Roseobacter denitrificans OCh 114: one gene and its partner. The protein of the gene in region 2 interacts with the protein of the main gene of each other region in a pairwise test. Links are inferred from orthologs where the notes say so. Each region holds a gene or a part of one and is shown on either strand. Other genes may lie near its edges. The genes, in order: RD1_RS14065 and cheB.

Evidence for each region.
Region 1: the proteins of cheB (region 2) and RD1_RS14065 interact in binary tests that used the Escherichia coli proteins (3 or more experiments, as listed by UniProt). The link is inferred for Roseobacter denitrificans OCh 114 from one-to-one orthologs.

What each region holds. Positions count from the first base shown.
Region 1 is NC_008209.1:2,927,597-2,930,915, reverse strand. Bases 266-3,258 are described here. They hold RD1_RS14065 (chemotaxis protein CheA), read right to left. Parts: upstream 2,888-3,258; coding sequence 644-2,887; downstream 266-643. Other genes in these bases: RD1_RS14060 (response regulator), read right to left, coding at 2,897-3,258; RD1_RS14070 (chemotaxis protein CheW), read right to left, coding at 266-647. Also shown: RD1_RS14075 (CheR family methyltransferase), read right to left, coding at 1-189; more of RD1_RS14070, read right to left, coding at 189-265; more of RD1_RS14060, read right to left, coding at 3,259-3,262; RD1_RS14055 (STAS domain-containing protein), read right to left, coding at 3,259-3,319. UniProt on the Escherichia coli protein: Involved in the transmission of sensory signals from the chemoreceptors to the flagellar motors. CheA is autophosphorylated; it can transfer its phosphate group to either CheB or CheY.
Region 2 is NC_008209.1:2,147,791-2,150,998, forward strand. Bases 58-2,939 are described here. They hold cheB (chemotaxis-specific protein-glutamate methyltransferase CheB), read left to right. Parts: upstream 58-872; coding sequence 873-2,006; downstream 2,007-2,939. Other genes in these bases: RD1_RS10345 (acyl-CoA dehydrogenase family protein), read left to right, coding at 58-745; RD1_RS10355 (chemotaxis protein CheD), read left to right, coding at 2,135-2,518. In the rest of the region: more of RD1_RS10345, read left to right, coding at 1-57. UniProt on the Escherichia coli protein: Involved in chemotaxis. Part of a chemotaxis signal transduction system that modulates chemotaxis in response to various stimuli.

The DNA of each region.
Region 1 (3,319 bases), 780 kb from region 2 along the record:
TGAACAAACAAATTGTGCATAACTTGGGAAGGTGTCGATGCCAACTGCCTTAAGGCGATGTCGTAGCCGCGACTGTATCATCGACATTTTTTCCGCGACAAGCTGCAGGCCACTCTCCTTGTAAGCAAGTTCTGCGATAGACTTGAAACTGGCCTCATCTAAACCAGCGCTTTCCATCTTTTCGACCATTATGCAGCACTGCTTTGTTCTTTTGAAACGATTGTGGACAAGTCCAAGACACGTATCATTCTCTCGTTTATCAAAGTGAGCGCGCTGACCACATTTTGGCTCGCGCTCGGTTGCATTTCCGGGGGAGGCTGTAAGTCATCAACCGTCAACGCAATGATGTCAGAAACGGCGTCAACAAGCAGTCCGGTCATGCTTTCCTCGTGGTTCACGACGATAATGACGTTTCGATCAGTGTGCTCCCTCGGGCTTAGGCCCAATCGTTGCGCTAAATCCATGACAGGTAGTACTGTACCACGCAGGTTTATCACTCCCTTCATATAGCTGGGAGCATGAGGTAAGGGTGTTGTTCTGGTCCAACCGCGAATTTCTCTTACAGACATGATATCCAGGGAGTATTCTTGGTCTGCGAGCTGGAACGTCAGGAGTTCCAGAGTCTCCGGCGTATCTTTTTCACTCATGATGTTGCTCCTGATACAGTAGAACTATGCCCAGATATGTTTGAGCCGATTGCGTTTGTGATAATGTCTGACGTGTCCAAAATCAGAGCGATCTGGCCATCTCCGAGAATAGTAGCGGCGGCTATCCCAGGGGCGCGATAGAAGCTGTCATCCAAACCCTTGATGACGACTTGTCTCTGGTCCTGTATGCTATCGATTATGAGAGCAGCGCGGCTTTCGTCTTCATGTGCGATCAAAAGGACGACTGACCCTTCGTAGTCATCAATGGGGCCCCGGTATCCCAGTTCTTCGCCTAGATCGAAAAGAGGCACAAAGCCACTTCTTACCCTGACAACGTTTGCGCCGGGGCGGACCATCTCAACATCATCATTACTGAGTGTTAGCGTTTCAATCACCACATTCAGGGGGAGGACAAGGGTCTCATCTGCAACCTGAACAACCATTCCGTCCAAGACGGCCAGAGTAAGTGGCAAAGATATTGAAAAAGTAGTGCCTGAACCCGGTGTCGACGAAATCGTGATGCGGCCGCCCAGAGCTTGAATCGCGGTTCGTACAACGTCCATCCCCACGCCACGACCTGAAAGGTCTGACACAACTGACGCCGTCGAAAACCCCGGCAGGAACAGCAAGTTGTCAATTTCACTTTCAGACAACGATGCGTCTTTGGGGATCAACCCTTTGTCGATAGCAATTTGCAAAACCTTTGGGCGGTTAATGCCAGCCCCATCATCGGCAACTTCTATCACCACCCGTCCGGATCTGTGTGCAGCCGTAAGTTTAACCTGGCCTTGGGCTGGTTTGCCAGCCGCAAGCCTCGCGTCTGTTGTCTCCAGGCCATGATCAACTGCATTCCTGATCATATGCGTAAGAGGATCGGCCAGACGCTCGATAACTGTCTTATCGACTTCGGTTCCCTCGCCATTGGTGACAAGGCGGACGTCTTTATCAACGGCGGCCGATGACTCTCGAACGATTCTCGACATGCGTTGAAAGAGGGATTTAACCGGCTGCGCGCGGATCATCATCACGCTGTCCTGGATGTCACGGGTCAGTCGCTGAAACTCTTCCAGCCCGTTCATTGCGTCTGAGTGCGGAGATAACCCCGAGCTTTCAAGGCTCTGCGAGAGCATCGCCTGATTGATTACCAATTCGCCAACAAGGTTCACCAAACGTTCAATTCTGTCGAGATCCACTCGAACGACTGATTTCGCCGGTGCAGCCGGGGTGGGTGTTTTCTGTTCGGCTTTCTGTGGTGCCACGACCTTTTCTGTTGCTTCTGGGGCTGGTTTGGAGAGTTCCGCAATGGGGTCGGGTTCCGAAACTTCTTCCACCTTGGCAGCCGGTGTGGTCAATTCACTGATCGGGTCCGCGTCGGCGGTGCTGTCTTCAGAGCCGTTCTGTTCTTCCTGCGTGTCTTCATCGTCGACACTCTTGATGTCCAAGAGACAAAGTCCCTCTACAAATTCAAATGCTGCCGAGATTTCAGCTTCTTCAACATCCGTTGTAAGCTCAATGTGCCATGACAGATATGCATTTTCGGGGGCGAGGCTCGCCAGTTCAGGTACCTGATCCGTTTTGCACGTAACTTTACACTCACCCATTTCATCCAGTGCGCGCAGGATTTGAAAAGGTTCGTTTCCTGTTTCGTAAAGCTCATTCTCCGGTTTAAATGTAATCTCATATCTGGAGCTTCTTGGGCCTTCGTCTTCATCAAAAGTCAACGGCGGCAACAGGTCGAGAGCATCCCCCTCATCGGCATCACCCAAATCGAGATCAAACGATAAAGCGGCAGGTTGAAAGTCAATTTCCTCTTCGACTTCCTCTTCTTCGGGTATCGCGCCGTTTTCGCCTAGCAACTCATCCAACAGTGCAAGGAGCTTGGAGGTTTCATCCTCCGGAAGCGTGCCGGCGTCACGGCTGATGCGCACGAGATCAGAGAGATGATCCGAGCATTGAAAAAACAATTTGAGCGCATTCGCATCCGCGACCATGCGCCCAGCTCGGATTTCATCAAGCACCGTCTCGAACCGATGCGCAAATCGGACAAGCGCTTCCAGACCAAATGCCCCGGCACCGCCTTTGATGGAGTGAACCGCTCTGAACACAACGTTGATGGTTTCAGGATCACCCGCGCCGTCATTGAGAGCTTCGAGACCATCCTGCAGCGCTTCCAGTAGTTCTTCGCATTCAATGAAGAAAGACGCTCGGATTTCCGCCATAGGATCATTTGAATCAGTCATTTCAGCCTCTTACCCGGCAACCATTTGGAGCGCTTTGACCAGCTTGTTGGGGTCAAACGGCTTCACGATCCATCCGGTGGCACCAGCACCGCGCGCGCGCGCCTTCAGCTCAGGTGCAGCCTCAGTCGTCAGCACGAGGATGGGCGTGGCGCGGTGTTTGTCTTGTTCGCGTACGGCGTCAATGAAACCGAAACCGTCCATGCGCGGCATGTTGATGTCGGTGATAATCGCATCGGGCTCAAGCCCTTCGAGCACCTCAATGCCGTGGATGCCGTCGTCAGCGGTATGGACAGTGAAGCCCGCGGGTACGAGGGCCAAACGGATCATGTCACGCATCGTGCGACTGTCGTCTACGGCAAGAATTTCGAGTGTCATGGACGCCCCCTTGTGATGGATTCTGGTGTCATACCCATCACGCGCATCTGATCGAGC
Region 2 (3,208 bases):
CCTGCGCACGCGGGCGCAGCGCAGCAACTCAGGCTATGTGTTGAACGGCACCAAGGCGTTCATTTCGGGTGGCGGATATTCCGATGTCTACCTCACGATGGTGCGCACGGGGGATGCAGGCCCCAAGGGTATTTCCGCCGTACTGATTGAAAACGGGCGCGAAGGTCTGTCTTTTGGCGCCCTCGAAAACAAGATGGGATGGCGCGCGCAACCCACGGCACAGGTGCAGTTTGATGACTGCGCGATCCCGGCGGACAATCTGGTCGGGCAGGAAGGGCAGGGGTTTGCCTACGCGATGGCGGGCCTTGACGGGGGGCGATTGAACATCGCCGCATCCGCCCTTGGTGGCGCGCAGGCGGCGCTGAACGCTGCCCTGTCCTATACCGCGGAGCGCAAGGCATTCGGGCAACGGCTGGATCAGTTTCAGGCGCTGCAATTCAAACTGGCGGATATGGAAGTCAAGTTGCAGACCGCGCGGATATTCCTGCGTCAGGCCGCGTCCAAACTGGATGCTAAAGCTGCGGATGCCACAAAATATTGTGCAATGGCAAAGCTTTACGTGACAGATGTTGCATTTGATGTGGCCAATCAGGCGCTGCAACTGCACGGCGGATACGGCTATCTTGCAGACTACGGGATCGAAAAAATCGTGCGGGATTTGCGCGTGCACCAGATTCTGGAAGGCACAAACGAAGTCATGCGTGTCATTATTTCGCGCCAGATGATCGCTGAACACGGGGCCTGACGGGCGTTTCACCGCTTTTTAGGGACTGCGATGCACGACCATTAAGGCTCAATTTACATCTGTGCGGCATGTTTGGACAAGTGCGTGTCACATCAGGCATGCTTTGGGACCCCAAACGGAAAAGAGCATGGTTTTGCACAGCGATACGAACGAGCATCAATCTCACGTACCGGCCAAGAAGGTCTTGATTGTTGACGATTCGCGTGTGATCCGGATGTGGCTGCGCACAGTATTGGCCTCGGACAGACGCCTAGAAGTTGTCGGGGAGGCAAGCGATGCCGTTGAAGCGCGCGATTACATCCGCGCCAATCCGGCCGACGTCATAACGCTGGACATCGAAATGCCGGGGATGAGCGGTCTGGAGTTTTTGACGCGCCTGATGCGCGCGCGCCCTATGCCGGTTGTCATGCTGTCCAGCCTGACAAGCAAAGGCAGCGATGCGGCTGTTCAGGCGCTTTCACGCGGTGCGATCGACTGTATTTTGAAACCGACAGATGGGTATGACCTTGATCTTTCGCGCGACATTTGTGAGCGGGTCTATCAGGCGGCCTGCACGCGTCCGGCTTCCCTGAAAAGGGGCGAGGCGACAGAAAAACCAGCAGATGCGCCCATGATGCAGCGCGCTTCCGCGCTGGGTCAGCCTTGTCGCAGGGGGTCGCTGATCTTGATTGGCGCATCAACAGGCGGCGTGTCAGCCTTGGAAGCCGTGTTGCCAAAGCTTGACCCTGACGGTGCACCCGTCGTCATCGTTCAGCACATGCCCGGTAACTTTCTTGAAAGCTTTTCCCAAAGGCTGGACAGACAACTGCCGCAGAACGTGAAACTCGCCGAAGAAGGCGTGCCGCTGCGTCGGGGTGATGTGATCCTAGCGCCCGGGATCGGAAAACACACGGAAGTCGTAAGGCGCATGGATGGCTGGCAGTGTCGGTTTGTTGCGAATGATCCCGCCGCCTTGCACTGCCCATCGGTTGATACCCTGTTTTTATCCGCTGTTTCCGAAGCTAAAAAAGTGTCCGTTGCGATCCTGACAGGTCTGGGGAAGGATGGTGCGCAAGGCATGTTGAAATTGGCAGAGGCTGGTGCCACCACATTCGGCCAGGATGAGGAAACATCCGTGGTTTACGGCATGCCGCGCGTCGCTTTCGGTCTGGGCGCTGTCCAGCATCAACTGCCAATCCACAAAATCGGTGAAGCGCTGCGAGAGAGCAAGAACGCATCGGCACGAACAGCGCGCAGAACGACCAAGGTACCTTTGCAATGACAAAAAACCGTCAACATATAACTCAGGGTGAACGTGCGGTTTCCGCTGATCCTGATCGGGCAATCTCCACAATTCTAGGGTCTTGCGTTTCATGCTGTCTGTGGGACCCGGTGGCCAAGGTAGGTGGTATGAACCACATGCTTTTGACCGTCAGCACCAGAAGCTCGGGTGTTTGCAATCTGGCGGGTATCAACGCGATGGAATTGTTGATCAACGATATTCTGAAACTTGGCGGCGAACGGCGTCGCCTGCGTGCAAAGGCCTTTGGCGGTGCGCGTATGGTTGCCGGTCTGAGTGATATCGGCTTGCTGAACAGTCAGTTCACACTGGATTTTCTTCGAAAAGAAGGGATTGACTGTGAAGGACATTCACTCGGCGGAGACTCGGCGCGACACATCATGTTCTGGCCCACATCAGGCCGTGTCATGCAAAAAGTAAGAGCGGACGAAGTGCTACCCAAAGAAGTACCCGTACCGTCCCAGCCAAGTGGAAACGATTTGGAACTGTTTTGATAATGTGCTTTCAACGGTTGGCGCTCTTTGCCTGAACACGGTTGCGCATGTTACCGGTCGCGATAAGACGGAGAGTGCCGAAGGGACGGAATGGTGAAATCACTGCCGCTTGCCAGTATATCCATTTGTGATATCCAAGGGTAAAGACGATAAGATTTGACGCAAGATCAAGTAGGTGTCTGAGATTAGCACCAAATCACTACTGGGCCCGCCGTTTGGCATGTTAGGCAGCTGCCAAACAGAGCTATTCAGATATTACAGTAGCTTAGCGACAGTTTTGATAGCTGAATTTGTGTATCACCGGGATGAGTTGGACCATGGGAGTGGTCAGGTGTACGGGATTTGGCGGAGTAAGTTTCCGCCACTATATTTCTGAGACCAGCTAAACCGGTGCTGGCATTGACGATGTGATGCAGGGCGTGAAGACTGAGATCGAGGCGTGCCAAGCGGATATGTCATAGCAGTCGAGTGTTACCCTGCCAAAATATAGAGGCCTCACGAATTGCGAGGCCTTTTCCAATTTACTGCTTTTTTAGGTGAAATGGCTCCGGCGGTAGGAAGCTCAGAATGAAAGGTAATAAGAAAAAATATATAAAAAACATACATTTGCGGCTAGATATTCAGATGGCATTTTGGTCGTAGTGTGTCGTAAGAGCCACGTTTTGTGTGTCGTGCGAAATTGACACTGAA